Regions from separate parts of the Streptomyces sp. MI02-7b genome, predicted to be linked through region 2. Evidence: riboswitches for the same ligand, from Rfam matches in the RefSeq annotation. Region 2 holds a riboswitch; each other region holds the start of a gene.

Region 1 (5,513 bases), on a different contig from region 2:
GACTCCGCCTCGGCCAGCCGGGCGCGCAGCCGGCGTGCCTCGCCGTCCGCGGCCGCCTTGTCCGCCGCGGCGGCAGAACGCACCTCGTCCAGTTCGGCCTCGACCTTGCGCAGGGCCGCCTCCGCGCGCTTCACATCGCTGGCGGCGCTGCGCAGTTTGCGCTGCAGCGACTCGGCCTCCTTGCGGGCCGCGTCCAGGTCGGCGCGGGCGCGGACGGCCTCGGTGCGGGACTGCGCCCGCGCCTCGTCGAGTTCGGTCCTCAGCTGCCGCAGTTCGCGCAGCGCCTCCTCGCCGGCCCGCTCAGCGCTGGCGCGCTGCGCCTCCTCCCCGGCGGCGGCGACCAGCTTCGCCCAGCCCGCGGGCCGCAGCAGATAGGCGGCGGCGGCCACATCGAGCGGATCCACGGCCGGCGGCGGGGTGCCGGCGTCCAGCGCATCGCACAGATCGGGTTCCGCCTCCCGCAGCCGTCCGGCGACGCGCTGCCGGAAGGCGGGATCGCTCTCCAGGGCGGTAGCCAGTGCGGTGGCCGCGAACTTGGCACGGCGACTCGGGGTGAACCGGGCGTACGGGCGCAGCACCGCGGGCAGCTCGCCCAGGGTCAGCCCGCCGAAGGCGTCGGCCGCGAGCGAGACCACGCGGTGGCGCACGCCCTCGGGCAGCGGACGGTCGAGGGCCTCGGGCGGGGCCGAGCCGTCCGGGGCAGCCGGAGCCGCGGGCCCGGCCGCCTCGTCGCCGTGGCCCGGATTACCGCCGGTCCGGTCCACCAGTCACTCCTGTCCAGTTCTTCGGCGCCTCCCCGGCCTCCCCGGCCTCTCAGGCCACGCCGCGCCCCTCCATTGTCCCTGGCGGCGGTCAGGCCTGCGCAGCCGCCGCGTCGGGACGGTCCACCAGCTCGACCCGGTCCACGGCGTTGCACCAGCGGCAGCGCACCGACTCGACGGTCTCGCTGAGCACCTCGCGCTCCTCGACGCTGGGCTCCCCCGCGAGGTCCAGGTGGACGTACTCGACGACCCTGCTGGACCGGGTGACGTCGAACCGGGTCAGGTTTCCGCAGAGGGTGCAGCGCCACCGGGTCGTGGACGTCGGCAGTGGAACCGTCATCGGATCTGCTCCTAGGTCGCGCGTTTGCGTTCCGGTCACCCTACGGCCTCGGCGGGATCCGGCGCTGCGGCGAGGCGTCCTGTGCCCGTTACACCCGTTCCGTCATGATCGATCCATGGTCATCCCGGTGTACGACAAGAACCCTGTCCGCCGCAGACCCGTGGTGACGTACGCCCTGATCGGGCTGTGCGTGGCGGTCTTCCTGATCGGCCCGGCCTCCGGGCTCAACCCCGTGTACGGCACCGGCCACGAGCTGGCGTGCGCCCAGGCCTCGTACTTCGCCCGGTGGGGTGTCATTCCCGCGGAACTCTGGCACGGGCGTGTCACCGCCGCGTCGGTCGTGATGCCGACCGGCTGCCCCCCGCCGGACGGCCTCGGACGGTCGCCCTTCGTGTCGGTGCTCACGGCGCTGTTCGTGCACGGGAGTTGGGTGCACCTGCTGGGCAACATGCTGTTCTTCTACGTCTTCGGCGACAACGTCGAGAACCGCATGGGCCGGTTGCGGTACCTCGTCTTCTACGTGGCGTGCGGCTACCTGGCCACCTACGGCTACGCCCTGGCGCACACCACGTCAACCCAGGCACTGGTCGGCGCGTCCGGCGCCATCTCCGGCGTGCTCGGCGCGTACCTCTACCTCTATCCCCGGGCGCGCGTGACCAGTCTCTTCCCCTTCCTCTTCTTCCTGCCGCTGCGCTTCCCCGCGTGGATGGTGCTGGTCTTCTGGTTCGTCCTGCAGTCCCTCGCCGGACAGGCCCCCCAGTCAGGCCCGGGCGTGGCGTACCTGGCGCACATCACCGGCTTCCTCTTCGGTTTCCTGTGCGCCTGGGGGTGCTACCGGGCAAGGCCTAAGCTTGAGGCCGCAGCCAGGGCGACCCAAGGAGACCTACAGCCGTGATCACCGCGATCGTGCTCATCAAGACCAGCGTCGACCGGATCCCCGAGATCGCGCAGTCCATCGCGGCGCTCGACAGCGTCAGCGAGGTCTACTCCGTCACCGGCACGTACGACCTGGTCGCCATGGTCCGTGTCGCCCAGCACGACCAGCTCGCGGACGTCATCCCCGGGCGCATCAGCAAGATCCCCGGCGTCGAGGCCACCGACACGCACGTGGCCTTCCGGACGTACTCCCAGCACGACCTCGAAGCCGCCTTCGCCATCGGCCTCGACTCCTAGTAGACCTCGGCTCCGGGCGCGCCCGGCGCGGCGTTACGCGGGAACGCAGCGGCCGTTCTCGGTGCGGTAGCGCCACTGGGCGCCGTCGGTGACGAGGGTGGCGACGGCGGTGAGGAAGCGCTCGACGTGCTCGTCGGGGGTACCCGCGCCGAAGGAGACGCGAACGGCGTTGAGGGTGGTGTCGCCCCCGCAGTCGCCCGGTTCCGTGTGGTCGCCGAGCAGGGTGCGGACCAGCGGATGGGCGCAGAACAGCCCGTCGCGGACGCCGATGCCGTACTCGGCCGACAGCGCCGCGGCGAAGTGGGAGCTGTTCCAGCCGTCGACCACGAAGGACAGGACGCCCACCCGCGGGGCGTCCTCGCCGAACAGGGAGAGCACCCGCACCTGCGGGATCCCCGCGAGACCGTCGCGCACCCGGGCGACGAGTGCCTGCTCGCGCTCGACGAGGGACTCGAAGCCGGCCTCGCGCAGGGCCCGGCAGGCGGAGGCGATGGCGTGGACGCCGATGACGTTGGGCGAACCGGCCTCGTGGCGGGCCTCCGTGGTGTGCCAGTCCACGTCGACGCCGCCGTCCTCGCGGCGGGCGACCCGCCGGGTGGCGCCGCCGCCCGCGAGATACGGCTCGCCCTCGCGGAGCCAGTCGGCCCGGCCGGCCAGGACGCCGGAGCCGAAGGGCGCGTAGAGCTTGTGCCCGGAGAACGCGACCCAGTCCACGTCGAGCGCGGCCACGTCGACGGGGTGGTGCGGCGCGAGCTGCGCGGCGTCCAGGACGATGCGCGCACCGTGCGCGTGGGCCGCGGCCGCCAGCTCGCGCACCGGCCAGAGCTCACCGGTCACATTGGACGCACCCGTCACGCAGACCAGCGCCGGACCCTCCGACTGACACGCGGCGAGCGCCCGCTCCAGCACGGACACCGCCTCCGCGGGGGTCCGGGGCGCGCTCAGGTAGGTGACGTCGCCCTGCCGCCAGGGCAGCAGTGAGGCGTGGTGCTCGGTCTCGAAGACGAAGACGCGGGTGCCGTCGGGCACCACGGACGCCAGCAGATTGAGCGAGTCCGTGGTCGACCGGGTGAACACGACCTGGTCGTCGGCACGGCAGCCCAGGAAGGCGGCCACCTCCGCACGGCTGCTCTCGAACAGGTCCGTCGACAGCTGCGAGAGGTAGCCCGCGCCCCGGTGCACGCTGCCGTAGTAGGGCGCGTAGGCGGCCACGTCGTCCCACACCCGCTGCAGCGCGGGCGCGCTCGCGGCGTAGTCGAGGGCGGCGTAGGCGACCTCGCCACCGGTGACGAGCGGGACGAGGACGTCGCGGCCGAGGACCGGCAGCGGGGCGGTGGTGGTGCGGACGGTCGCAGCAAGGTGCACGGACATGGCGAAGTCTCCTGTGGGCAGGGGGGAGCGACAGGGCGTCAGGGATGACGGGAAAGCCCTCGCGGCGCCGGACGGCACACGGCGGCGCGCCCGGGGAGGGTGGAAAAGGGGCCTTCGGGCCCTAGCGCATTCGCTTGCTCATGGAAGAACTCCTCATGACCGCGCTTGCCGCAGACCTCGCTGCCTGCGGCCTGGTCATCACCCGGGGCACCCCGCCACGGAAGGAGGGTTGCCGGACAGCGGGCCGGGGCCGTGTCGCTGTCACTCGTGACCTGCGCAGCATCCTGCCACAGACGCCCGGTGCCGCAAGCCGCGGTCCGCATCCCGGACATCGCACGGCGGCTCCCGGGACCGCGCGGGCCGTACCGGGAGCGCGCGAGGGCCGGAAGACGCGCGAGGGCCGGGGCGCCCGGCCCCGGCCCTCGCCTGCGAACGTCCGCGCGGCTACGCGTTCGTGGCCGCCGCCCACCGCTCCAGGGTCTTCGCGGCCGCGCCCGAGTCGATGGACTCCGCCGCCCGTGCCATTCCCGCGGCGATCCGCTCGGTCAGACTGCCCTCCGCGGCTTCCAGCGCCACCAGCGCGGCAGCGGAGTTGAGCAGGACGGCGTCCCGCACCGGCCCGGTCTCACCGGCCAGCAGCCGGCGGGCCACATCCGCGTTGTAGGCCGCGTCGGCACCCCGCAGCGCCTCGATCCGCACCAGCTCGATGCCGACGTCGCGCGGGTCGAAGGGGACCTGTTCCACGGTCCCTTCGCGCACGATCCAGACCTGCGAGGTGGAGGTGACCGTCAGCTCGTCCAGGCCGTCGTCACCGCGGAACACCAGCGCGGAGGAGCCGCGCCGTGCCAGCACCCCCGCGATCAGACCGGCCATCCGGGTGTCGAAGCAGCCGACCGCCGACGCCCCGACCCGGGCCGGATTGGTCAGCGGGCCGAGGATGTTGAAGGAGGTCGGCACCCCCAGGTCGCGCCGCGCCGAGGCCACGTAGCGCATCGCGGGGTGGAACTTGGCCGCGAAGCAGAAGGTGATGCCGATCTCCTCGGCCACCCGGGCGACGCGGTCGGGCGACAGGTCCAGGTTGATGCCCAGCTTCTCCAGCACGTCGGAGGCCCCGCTGGCACTGCTGGCCGCGCGGTTGCCGTGCTTGACGACCTTGGTCCCGGTCCCCGCGATGACGATGGCGGACATCGTCGAGATGTTGACGGTCCTGGCCCGGTCGCCGCCGGTGCCCACGATGTCGACGGCCGGCCCGGGGATGTCGAGGGGCTGCGCGTGCGCGTACATCGACTCGACGAGGCCGGTGACCTCGTCGACGGTCTCGCCCTTGGCCCGCAGCGCCACCATGAAGCCGGCGATCTGGGCGTCGGAGGCCCCGCCGCTCATGATGCGGTCCATCGCCCAGGCCGTCTCCGCGGTGCTCAGGTCCTGCCCCGCCAGCAGGGCTCCCAGGATCCCGGGCCAGGAGCGGCCCGCCGCGGTGTCGCCTCCAGCGGGGTTCACAACGCTCATGGTCCACACTCCGGGTGGTCTGACGTGCAGGGGATGGGCAACGGACGTCCTCGCCCCCACCCTATCGGCGCGGGGGAACGGGAAAGGGCCCCGTCCATCGGATGAACTCCGACGAACAGGGCCCTTCCCGGTGGCACAGCGTCCGGGATCAGTGGTGGCCGTGGCCGCTCGTGATCTCCTCGTACTCCTCGGCCGACGGCTTGGGGATCTGGGTGCCCTCGCCGTAGTAGCCGCGCGACAGCCTCGCGCGCAGTCGCGTGGTGAGGCCGACCTTCTTCTCCACGCCGTTCTCGTCCGTCGCCGGGCCGATGGCCAGCGGCTCCGGCTGCTCGTGCGAGGTGAGCGTGAACAGCTTGGCC
Region 2 (5,513 bases):
GCCTCCAGGAGTACTTCACCGAACAGGCCCGGGCCGCCGGCGCCGCCGAACCGGTCCTGCTCGCCGAGCAGTTGACCATGTTCTTCGACGGGGCCATGTCCTACGCCTCGGTGCGCAACGAGCCCCTGCCCGCCACCGTGACCACGACGGTCCGCACCCTGCTGGCGGCCCAGTCGGTTCCGCTGCCGGACTGACCGCACTGGCCGGACCGGCCCGGCCGGTCAGTCCAGGGCGCGCAACTGGTCCAGGAACCACTGCTGCGGCGGCAGCGCGGTGGCCGCCGCGGCCAGCCGCTTGGTGGCCTCGGCGCGCTCCCCGTGGGAGACCGAGAGCGCCTGGTGCAGCGCGCGGGCGGTGGCCAGGATGTCGTAGGGGTTGACCACGAAGGCGTCGTCGCCGAGCTCCTCGTAGGCGCCCGCCTCACGGGACAGCACTAGGGCGACGCCGTCGTCGGTGACGACCGGGATCTCCTTGGCCACCAGGTTCATGCCGTCGCGGATCGGGTTGACCAGAGCCACGTCGGCCAGCCGGTACGCCGCGAGCGAGCGCGCGAAGTCGTCCTTGACGTGCAGGATCACCGGCTCCCAGCCCGGGGTGCCGAACTCCTCGTTGATCTCCTCGGCGAGGTCGGAGACCTCGTCGGTGTACTCGCGGTAGATCGCCAGGTCGGTGCGCGAGGGATAGGCGAACGCGACGTGCACCACGCGGCCCTGCCACTCGGGGCGGTCGCGCAGCAGCTGCGCGTACGACAGCAGGCCGCGCACGATGTTCTTCGACAGCTCGGTGCGGTCCACCCGCACGATGACCTTGCGGTCCGGGCCGCCCACGGCCTCCCGGAGCACCGCCAGGCGCTCCTCCACGTCCGGGCGGTGCGCCCGCTCCCGCAGGAAGTCCGCGTCGGCCCCCAGCCCGTGCACCCCGATCCGGGTGGTGCGGCCGTGGTACGTCACCGTCAGCGCGCCCTCGTCCCGGCTCACCGTCGCGCCGAGCACGTCGGCGCAGCACGCGGCGAACGCCTCCGCCCAGCGCCGGGTCAGGAACGCCGCCCGGTCCGCGCCCAGGACGCCGGTCAGCACCTCGGCCGCCACGTCGTCCGGCAGCAGCCGGTAGTACTCCGGCGGCGCCCACGGCGTGTGGGAGAAGTGGCCGATCCGCAGGTCGGGGCGGCGCGAGCGGAGCATCTGCGGCACCAGCGTCAGGTGGTAGTCCTGCACCAGGACGGCCGCGCCCTCCCCGGCCTCCTCCGCCAGCGCGTCGGCGAAGGCGCTGTTGTACGCCACGTACGCCGCCCACTGGTCACGGAAGTCCTCGTCGAAGACGGGCTCCAGCGGCGTCTGGAAGAGCAGGTGGTGGACGAACCACAGCACGGAGTTCGCGATCCCGTTGTACGCGGACGCGTACGTGTCCGCCGGGATGTCCAGCATGCGCACCCGCTGCTCACCGGTGTCCTCCGCGGGCAGCCGCCCGCTTCTGTCCGGGGTCCGCAGCACGGCCGCGCGATCACCGTCGCCGAGCGCCGCGCACACCCACACGGCGTCCGTGTCCGGCCCGATCGCGCTCAGCCCCGACACGAGCCCGCCGCCTCCGCGGCGGGACTCCAGCGTCCCGTCCTCCCGGAGGCTGTACGAGACGGGCCCGCGATTGGACGCCACCAGAACCCGCGCGCCATGCGATGCGACCATGCCGCCAGCCTAGCCACGCATCCCCACCCGCAAACGTGTGCGCTACGCCACCCGGGTCCCCCTCCCCGCCGACCCCCCGACCCGTCGCCCTCAGGGGCGCGCCCAGCCACGACGCACCCGCGGCGCGTACCCCTTCAGGAGCGCGGGGAACTGCGCGCCCAGCCGAGCCCGCGGCGCGTACCCCCAGGGGCGCGGAGAACTGCGCGCTCAGCCGAGCCCGCGGCGCATACCCCCAGGGGCGCGGAGAACCGCCACGTACCCGCACGGAACGAACGCGGCGTCACGCCACCTCGCGCCGCCGCACATACTCCGGCACGGTCATCATCGGCGGCCGCTCCTCCGTCACCACGTCGTGGACCCGCGGCTCGAAGCCGCCGCCCGCCGCGCGGTCGAACTGCGTGAGGACGGGCCGCACCAGATGCCCGCGCGCAAGGCGCGTCTGCGCGGTGCGGTAGATCGTCGCGGCCATCCGCCCGAGTGCCTGCCCGTCCTGGTGCCGGTGGTGCCGCACCCCGACGTCGACCTGGGCGAGCGCGTCGAGCCCGACCGTGTTGAGCGCGTCGATGAGGATCCCCAGCTCGACGCCGTACCCCACGGGGAACGGCAGCCGCTCCAGCAGCGACCGGCGCGCCGCGTACTCGCCGCCGAGCGGCTGCACGAAGCCCGCGAGCTGCGGCCAGTGCAGGTTGAGCAGCGGCCGGGCGACCAGTTCCGTGACCCGGCCGCCGCCGGCCGGGTCCACCGTGCCGCCGGTCTCCAGGGGCCGGTCGTACATCGCCTTGACCAGGTGGACGTTCCCGTCCGTGAGCAGCGGCCCGACGATCCCGGAGACGAAGCGCGCGTCGAACTCGCGCAGGTCGGCGTCGACGAAGCAGACGATCTCGCCGCGCGTCGCGAGCAGCGAGCGCCACAGCACCTCGCCCTTGCCGGGCACGGCCGGCAGCCGCGGCAGGATCGCGTCGCGGTGGACCACCGTCGCCCCGGCCTCCGCCGCGACCGCCGCGGTCCGGTCCGTGGACCCCGAGTCCAGTACGACGAGCTCGTCGACCAGCGGCACGGCCTCGGACATCAGCTCGCGCCGGATCTCCGCCACGATCGCCCCGACCGTGGCCTCCTCGTCGAGCGCGGGCAGCACCACGCTCACCGTCCCGCGCGGGCCCGCGGCCCGCTTCGCGGCGAGGAGCTGGGACAGCGGGCGGCACTCGGCGGTCCAGGACCGCCGCCGCAGCCAGCCGGCTACCTCGTCCAGCACTGCGTCGCTCCGTTTCTGCCCCGTCTTCGCCCGGTCCTCGGCCCGTCTCGAAGGACGGACGGCCTGTGACCAGGTTCGAGGTCGTCGGTTACAGTCTTGAACACGAGGCATGACCATCGTATGTCCGCGGTGATCGCGCCCCGTACGACAAATGCACGGGCCCTGGGCCCGGTGCCATACCGCTCATCCAGAGGGGCAGAGGGAACGGCCCGTTGAAGCCCCGGCAACCCTCCCGCCGACCGCGAGGTCCAGGTGGGGAAGGTGCCAATTCCGTCTCGTGGCGAGATTCGCCGTGAGGAAGATGAGGAGAAAGGGCCTCGCCTGACATGGCTGCGCAGACTGTTGTCACCGACGTCGCGTCCACGGATTCCCCCTTCGGACCCGCTTCCGCGTTGTCCTGCCGCGAGTGCGGCGAACGCTTCCCGCTGAGCCCGGTCTTCGCCTGCGAGGTCTGTTTCGGGCCGCTCGAAGTGGCCTACGACCTCCCCGCCGGCGACCCCGAGACGCTCCGCAAGCGGATCGAGTCCGGACCGAACAACATCTGGCGCTACGCGCCGCTGCTGCCCGTCCCCGCCGACGTGGCGACCAAGCCCAACCTGAACCCGGGCTTCACCAAGCTGGTCAAGGCCGACAACCTCGCCCGCGAACTGGGCGTCACCGGCGGCCTGCACATCAAGGACGACTCCGGCAACCCCACGCACTCCTTCAAGGACCGCGTCGTCGCCATCGCCCTCGAGGCCGCCCGCACCTTCGGCCTCACCACGCTGTCCTGCTCGTCCACCGGCAACCTCGCGGGCGCGGTCGGCGCCGCGGCGGCCCGCGCCGGCTTCCGGTCCTGCGTGTTCATCCCGCACGACCTGGAGGAGGGCAAGGTCGTCATGGCCGCCGTCTACGGCGGCGAACTGGTCGGCATCGAGGGCAACTACGACGACGTCAACCGCTTCTGCAGCGAGCTGATCGGCGACCCGATCGGCGAGGGCTGGGGCTTCGTCAACGTCAACCTCCGCCCCTACTACGGGGAGGGCTCCAAGACGCTCGCGTACGAGATCTGCGAGCAGCTCGGCTGGCGCCTGCCGGACAACCTGGTCATCCCGATCGCCTCCGGCTCCCAGCTGACGAAGATCGACAAGGGGCTGCAGGAGCTGATCAAGCTCGGCCTGGTGGAGGACAAGCCGTACCGCATCTACGGCGCCCAGGCCGAAGGGTGCTCCCCGGTCTCCACCGCCTACAAGGCCGGGCAGGACGTCGTGCGCCCGCAGAAGCCCAACACCATCGCCAAGTCGCTCGCCATCGGCAACCCCGCCGACGGCCCCTACGTGCTGGACATCGCCCGGCGCACCGGCGGCGCGGTCGAGGACGTCACCGACGAGCAGATCGTGGACGCCATCAAGCTGCTGGCCCGCACCGAGGGCATCTTCGCGGAGACGGCGGGCGGTGTGACCGTCGGCGTCCTGAAGAAGCTGATCGAGAGCGGGCAGTTGGACCCGGCCGCCGAGACGGTCGTCCTCAACACCGGTGACGGGCTCAAGACCCTGGACGCCGTCGCCGCGACCTCCCGCCCCACGGCCACCATCCGCCCGAGCCTCGACGCGTTCCGCGCCGCCGGCCTGGCCGGCTGACCCCGACCGCCGACCGCCGACCGTCCCAGAACGAAGGTGAACCCCGCATCATGAGCGCGAACGTCCGCATCCCCACCATCCTTCGCCCCTACACCGGCGGCCGGGCCGAGGTGCCCGCCGCCGGCGGCACGCTGGCCGAGGTCATCGAGTCGCTGGAGAAGGACCACCCCGGTATCTCGGCCCGCGTCCTGGACGACACGGGCAAGCTGCGCCGCTTCGTGAACGTCTACGTCAACGACGACGACGTCCGCTTCTCCGAGGGCCTGCAGACCGTGGTGGCCGACGGCGCGTCCGTCTCGATCATCCCGGCGGTCGCCGGGGGCTGTTGAGCCGCGAGCGCCGCGGAACGGCCAGGGGTGCCGGGAGTTGCTCCCGGCACCCCTGTGTGCGTGAGGGGTAGTTGAAGGGCTGTACAGTTGCTCCGGAGGCTCGCAACCCCCTGCAACGCTCTGCGCAAACCCTCTTCACGGGGCGTCCTTGTCGGCGATTTATCGCCAAATTCCAGCGGTGATTGTCGTGTTGGCGACATATGTCCCGCCCGAGTTGCCCCGGATTGTTGGCCGTTCGAGCCGTTCTTCCCTTTTTCCGTGCCCGGATTTCTCGTCCGATTGACCTGTTGCAGACAGCGTCCGTGCAGATACATTCAGCCGCGGTCGACGCGTTCCGGCGCACGCCCCCTTGGCTGTAGGGGGTGAGGTCTGACCCGGGTCCGCGAGGTGCGGGTCTGTGAAGGGCCAGCAATAGGGGAGTTAGGAATGGCTCAGGGCACCGTCAAGTGGTTCAACGCGGAGAAGGGCTACGGCTTCATCGCGGTCGACGGTGGTGCGGACGTCTTCGTGCACTACAGCGCGATACAGATGGACGGCTACCGCACCCTCGAGGAAGGCCAGCGGGTCGAGTTCGAGATCTCGCAGGGCCAGAAGGGGCCGCAGGCGGACATGGTCCGCCTTGCCGCCGGCT
Region 3 (5,513 bases), on a different contig from region 2:
ACCCCGCCGGCACCGCGCCCCGCGGTGCCGCACGCCTCCACACAGGAACGGAACCACTCCCCCATGCGATCGCACATCACCCCCACAGCCGCGCTCGTCGCGGCCCTCGCGCTGGCCGCCACCGCCTGCAGTTCCTCCGGGTCCGGCACGCCCGGCGCCGGGAAGCCCACCGGCAAGGCCGCGGCACCCACCGTGGCCTCGGCGAAGGTCGACTACAACCCCCAGCCGTACGACAACATCAAGGACGGCGGGACCTACACCACCCCCGGCACCTTCGACGACCAGGGCAATCCGTTCAACGCCAACGCGACCCTCACCGCCTCCCGCATCTGGTTCTGGTACAACCCCGACGTCATCACCTACTCCCCCACCGGCGACGTGCAGTACAACCCGGACTACCTCAGCGACGTCAAGGTCACCACCACCGGCGGCAACCAGCGGGTGGTGCTCACCATCAACCCCAAGGCCACCTACAACGACGGCACCCCCATCGACTGGAACGCCGTCAAGGCGACCTGGCAGGCCAACAACGGCACGAACAAGGACTACAACGCGAGCAACACCGAGGGCTACCGCAACATCACCTCGGTCACCCGCGGCACCGACGACAAGCAGGCGATCATCGAGTTCAAGGGTGTGGACCCCTGGTGGTCCAGCCTGTTCACGACCTTCCTGCACCCCAAGGCCGCCACGGTCGGCGCCTTCAACGACGCCTACGTCAAGAAAGCGCACCCCGAATGGGGCGCCGGCCCCTATACGGTGGGCACGCTCGACACCAAGAGCGGCAACCTCACCTTCGTCCGCAACCCCAAGTGGTGGGGCAGGAAGGGCAAGCTCGACAAGCGGATCTACGTCAACCTGGACTCGGACGCCGCGCTCAACGCCTTCAAGAACGGGCAGGTCGACTACGCAGCCACCGGCAGCGCCGAGGGCCTCAAGCAGATCAGCGGTGTCAAGGGAACCGAGATCCGCCGTGGCGGCAGCCCCTTCGAGTACTCGCTCTACGTCAACACCAAGTCGCCGGTCCTGGGCGACGTCCACGTCCGCGAGGCCCTGCTGAAGAGCATCGACCGGGCACAGATCGCCACGATCCAGTTCCAGGGCCTCGACTACTCCGAACCGCTTCCCGGCTCGGCCCTGCTCTTCAGCTTCCAGAAGGGCTACAGCGACAACGTCTCCCCGCTGATCGACTACGCCCCCGACGACGCGAAGAAGGCCCTGGACGCCGCCGGCTGGAAGCCGGGCGGCGACGGCATACGCGAGAAGAACGGCACCAAGCTCACCGTGGGCTACACCCTCCTCGGCGACGACCCTCTGGACAAGGCCACCGCCAACGCGTTCGCCGCGATGCTCAAGCCGGTCGGCATCCGGCTGGAGATCAAGAAGGCCGACGAAGCGGACTTCGCGAAGATCCTCGGCGACCGGGACTTCGACCTCTTCCTGTCGGGCAACCGCTCCACGGACCCCTTCGGCGCACGCTACCTCTACCAGTTCTACGGCACCGACAGCGACTCCAACCTGACCGGCGCCGGAACCCCGGGACTGGACAAGGCGATCCACGCCGCGGCCTCGATCCCCGACCCGGACCGGCAGACCGCCCAGGCCAACGCCATCGAACGCAAGGAACTCGCGCAGTACGCCTTCCTGCCCCTGTTCAGCGGACCGTCCATCTACGCCGTGAAGAAGGGCCTCGCCAACGTCGGCGCCACCATCTTCGGCACTCCCCTGCCGGAGACCGTGGGCTGGCAGAAGTAGCCGTCCCACGGGCCCACCCGGGCCGGCCGGGACGCGCGTCGCGCTCCCGGCCGGCTTGCCGTGCTCTCGGAAGGAACGCCCATGTCCGGCCGGGGACTCCGGCGAGGGCCGCGACTTCGCCGCCCGCAACGCCGACGACGTCTTCTCCGCGCACGGCGACGACTTCGACGACGCACCGGCCTTCGCCGAGGCATCCGGCGTCGGCTGCGGGCGGCCTGACGACCCGACGACGACCTGCGCATGCTGCCCGGCACGGAGATCATCTTCGGCGCCACCGAGGACGAGGCGCAGGAAGAAGAAGCGCTGGATCCGCCGGCGGCAGGTGACTCCCGCCACGGCGCTGGGCATCGCGGGGCTGGTGTGGGGCATCGACCTGTCGGACCGCGACGCCGACGGCCCGCTGCCCGAGGAGGATCCCGTGGCGGCCGGGAACGACGTTTCCTTCGGCACCCGTCGCGTCGCCGACCCGCGCGCGGTCGTCGTCGAGTGGCGTGCCGGGGCGGAGGCGCACGGGTGGTCGCCGCAGGAGACCGTCATCGCGCTCGGCCCCCAGCGCGGCCATGTCGGCACCCCGTCCGCACTCGCCGACCGGTTCGCCTCCTTCGTGCGGCAGGGCGCGGTGGACGGCTTCAACGTCACGCCCTGCCTGATCCCGGACGGCCTCGACGACGTCGTCGACCTGCTCGTCCCGGAACTGCAGGAACGCGGCGTCTACCGGACCGAGTACACCGGCACGACGCTCCGCTCCCACTTGGGGCTGCGGCCGCCACTGACCCGTCGCCCGGTGCCCGGCGGCGTCGCGACGGAGGCTGAACGGACCGCCGGCTTCGCGCCATTGACGGACGGCGAGACCGCTCCGTAAGCTCCGAAACGGCATTGAGCGTCAGCGTCAAGCCCTGGCTGGCTGACCGGCAACCCTCCGACGCGGCGGGGTGCTCCAGGTGAAAGCCCGGCGGAGTCATCGGCGACTTCCGCAAGCGCGCGACTCCGTGGACGGGGTCCGAGAGGGGGAGGACAGGGCATGCGGCACAACGGCCACCTGAGCGCCTCCCTCGCGGCCGCGATGCTCTTCTCCGGCTTCTCGCGGCGACGCCACATCGATCTGCAGCGCTTCGCCAGCTGTCTGTGTCACAGCTGACCGGGATCCGCCCGGCCGGCTGAGCACGCGCGCCGGCCGCCACCCGCACCCCACGCCCTCCGCAGGGTGTGTTCGCCGCGCCCCTCGCCGGGCCCGCCTTCTCCTTCCCCTTTCCCAGCCTCTGAACAGCGTCACCTCGTCGCGGCAGCGTGCCCGACGGGGCGTCATGTCCGTGCGCTCTCGCTCGCTGCCGGTGCGCGGTGACACGAGTAGGAGAACTTTCGGTGACAACTCATCACGATGCACGCGCCGGCCGGGCCGCCGCTGCTCTGGCCGCCCTCATGACCACCGGCTTCCTGCTGACCGCCTGCGGTTCGGACACCGGTGATTCCGGCGGCGGTGGCGGACGGCACAGGTCCGGTGGCACCCTGACGTTCGCGGTCGGTTCCGACGCCGGCTGCGTGGATCCGCAGCAGGTCGCCAGCAACGACACCATCTACTCCCTGCGCCAGGTCGTCGACTCCCTGACCGACCAGGACCCGAAGACCGGCAGGATAGTGCCGTGGCTGGCCAAGAGCTGGGACGTCAGCCCGGACGCCACGACGTTCACCTTCCACCTGAGACCGGGCGTCACCTTCAGCGACGGTTCACCGCTGACCGCTCAGGTGGTCAAGGACAACTTCGACGCCGTACCGAAGCTCGGCGCCCTGGCCACCCTCGCCCAGGGGTACCTCAGCGGTGTGCAGAGCACGACCGCCGTCGACCCGACCACGGTGCGGGTGAAGTTCACGGCGCCCAACGCCCAGTTCCTCCAGGCGACGGCAACGCACTCGCTGGGGATCGAGTCGTCGGCGAGCGTGCGGAAGTCGCCGCAGGACAGGTGCAGCCAGGGAGTGGTCGGATCCGGGCCCTTCGTGCTGAAGCAGTACGTCCAGAACCAGTCGATCACCCTGGCCAAGCGGACCGGATACCAGTGGGGTTCCTCGCTGTGGACCAAGAAGGGCGAGGCGTACCTGGACCAGCTGGTGTTCAAGGTGGTTCCCGAGGCGGGCGTACGGGCCGGCAGCCTCCGGTCCGGCCAGGTGGACGCGATCGGCAGCGTCGGCAGGGCCGACGAGGCGACGCTCAAGGGCGGGCCGGTGAGCCTTCAGCGGCGGGCGAACCCCGGCGTCGTGTTCGGCCTGGGGTTCAACAACTCCCGGCCGATCCTCGAGGACGCCACGGTGCGGCAGGCGATCGGGTACGCCGTCGACCGGCAACAGGTCGCCGCCACGGTCTTCCCGACCGGCACCCGGCCGGCCACCAGCGTCCTGGCGCACACCACCCCTGACTACGCGGACCTGACCGCCGACCTGGCGCACGACGTCGCGAAGGCGGGGGCCCTGCTGGACTCGGCCGGCTGGAAGCCGGGCCAGGACGGCATCCGCACCAGGAACGGGACCAGGCTGAGCCTGACCGTCAAGTGGTTCGCGAACGCGGCCACGAACCAGCCGGCACTTGAACTGATCCAGCAGCAGCTGAAGGCCGCCGGCATCGAGCTGGTACTCAAGGAGCTGCAGATCTCCCAGATCGCCCAGGTGCAGCAGTCCGGTGACTTCGACGCGCTGTGGGGAAACCTCACGCGGGCCGATCCGGACATCCTGCGGACCTCGTACTCCACGAAGCTGGCCAACACCTACCGCGTGCCGTCGAGCCCGCTGGACGCGGTGCTCGACCAGCAGGCGGCGGCCACCGACGCCGACCAGCGGGCACAACTGGTGGCACAGGCGCAGACGTTGATCGTGCGGAACGCCTACACCGTCCCGGTGGTCGAGTTGCAGACCCAACTGGGCGTGTCGAAGAAGGTGCACCACCTCGACTTCGACGCCTCCAGCCGGATCCAACTGCACGACACCTGGATCGGCTGACGGCATGACCACTTACGTGATCAAGCGGCTCGCACAGGCGCTCGGCGTGTTGTGGGCGGCCTACACGCTGTCGTTCCTCGTGCTGGACTACCTGCCCGGTGACCCGGTGTCGGCGCTGGCCGGCGCAGGGGCGGACTCGGCCGCCATCGATCCGGCCCGGCTCGCGGCGCTCCGGCACCAGTACGGCTTCGACAAGCCGGTTCCCGAGCAGTACATCGAGTACCTCGGCCGGGCCGTGCGCGGCGACTTCGGCGACGCGATCTCCACGGGCCGGCCCGTGACCTCGACCCTGGCCGACGCACTGCCGCAGACCCTGCAACTGACCGGGGCCGCGCTGCTGCTCGCGGTCGCCGGGGGCGGCGCACTGGCGATGCTGGCGACCTTCACCCGGCGGCGGTGGCTGCGGCAGGTACTGCTCTCACTGCCGCCCCTGGGGGTGTCGGTTCCCACATTCTGGGTCGGGCTGGTCCTCGTCGAGGCGTTCTCCTTCCGGCTGCGCTGGTTCCCGGCCTTCGGCAACGACGGGCTGCGGGCACTGGTGCTGCCCGCGGTGACGCTGGCCGTCCCGACCGGCGCACTGGTCGCACAGGTGCTGGCCAAGAGCCTGTTCACGGCACTGGGCCAGGCCTACGTGGAGACGGCGCGGGCCAAGGGCGCCGGCCGCCGGCGCATCCATCTGCGGCACGCGCTGCGCAACGCGTCCTTGCCGGCGCTCACGGTGGTGGGGCTGCTGGTCGGGCAGCTCGTCGCCGGCTCCGTGGTCGTGGAGACCG

The links. A riboswitch is a leader RNA that binds a small molecule or an ion and turns the genes downstream of it on or off. The one in region 2 is predicted to bind S-adenosylmethionine.
Region 1: another riboswitch for S-adenosylmethionine. It lies ahead of PV364_RS23145 (aminotransferase class V-fold PLP-dependent enzyme); the one in region 2 lies ahead of thrC (threonine synthase).
Region 3: another riboswitch for S-adenosylmethionine. It lies ahead of PV364_RS17810 (putative leader peptide); the one in region 2 lies ahead of thrC (threonine synthase).

The regions. Positions count from the first base shown of each region.
Region 1 covers NZ_JARAWX010000014.1:56,310-61,822, forward strand. The annotation lists gene PV364_RS23125 (NYN domain-containing protein) at 1-764, opposite strand, end outside; gene PV364_RS23130 (hypothetical protein) at 853-1,101, opposite strand; gene PV364_RS23135 (rhomboid family intramembrane serine protease) at 1,217-1,996, shown strand; gene PV364_RS23140 (Lrp/AsnC family transcriptional regulator) at 1,993-2,274, shown strand; gene PV364_RS23145 (aminotransferase class V-fold PLP-dependent enzyme) at 2,308-3,645, opposite strand; SAM riboswitch class IV at 3,802-3,918, opposite strand; gene trpD (anthranilate phosphoribosyltransferase) at 4,090-5,154, opposite strand; gene PV364_RS23155 (cytochrome bc complex cytochrome b subunit) at 5,303-5,513, opposite strand, start outside.
Region 2 covers NZ_JARAWX010000018.1:55,972-61,484, forward strand. The annotation lists gene PV364_RS27080 (TetR/AcrR family transcriptional regulator) at 1-194, shown strand, start outside; gene PV364_RS27085 (trehalose-6-phosphate synthase) at 222-1,682, opposite strand; gene PV364_RS27090 (glucosyl-3-phosphoglycerate synthase) at 1,963-2,934, opposite strand; SAM riboswitch class I at 3,115-3,242, shown strand; gene thrC (threonine synthase) at 3,261-4,553, shown strand; gene PV364_RS27100 (ubiquitin-like small modifier protein 1) at 4,604-4,882, shown strand; gene PV364_RS27105 (cold-shock protein) at 5,309-5,513, shown strand, end outside.
Region 3 covers NZ_JARAWX010000009.1:301,288-306,800, forward strand. The annotation lists gene PV364_RS17800 (ABC transporter family substrate-binding protein) at 64-1,755, shown strand; gene PV364_RS17805 (hypothetical protein) at 1,811-2,617, shown strand; SAM riboswitch class IV at 2,628-2,741, shown strand; gene PV364_RS17810 (putative leader peptide) at 2,777-2,893, shown strand; gene PV364_RS17815 (ABC transporter substrate-binding protein) at 3,175-4,740, shown strand; gene PV364_RS17820 (ABC transporter permease) at 4,745-5,513, shown strand, end outside.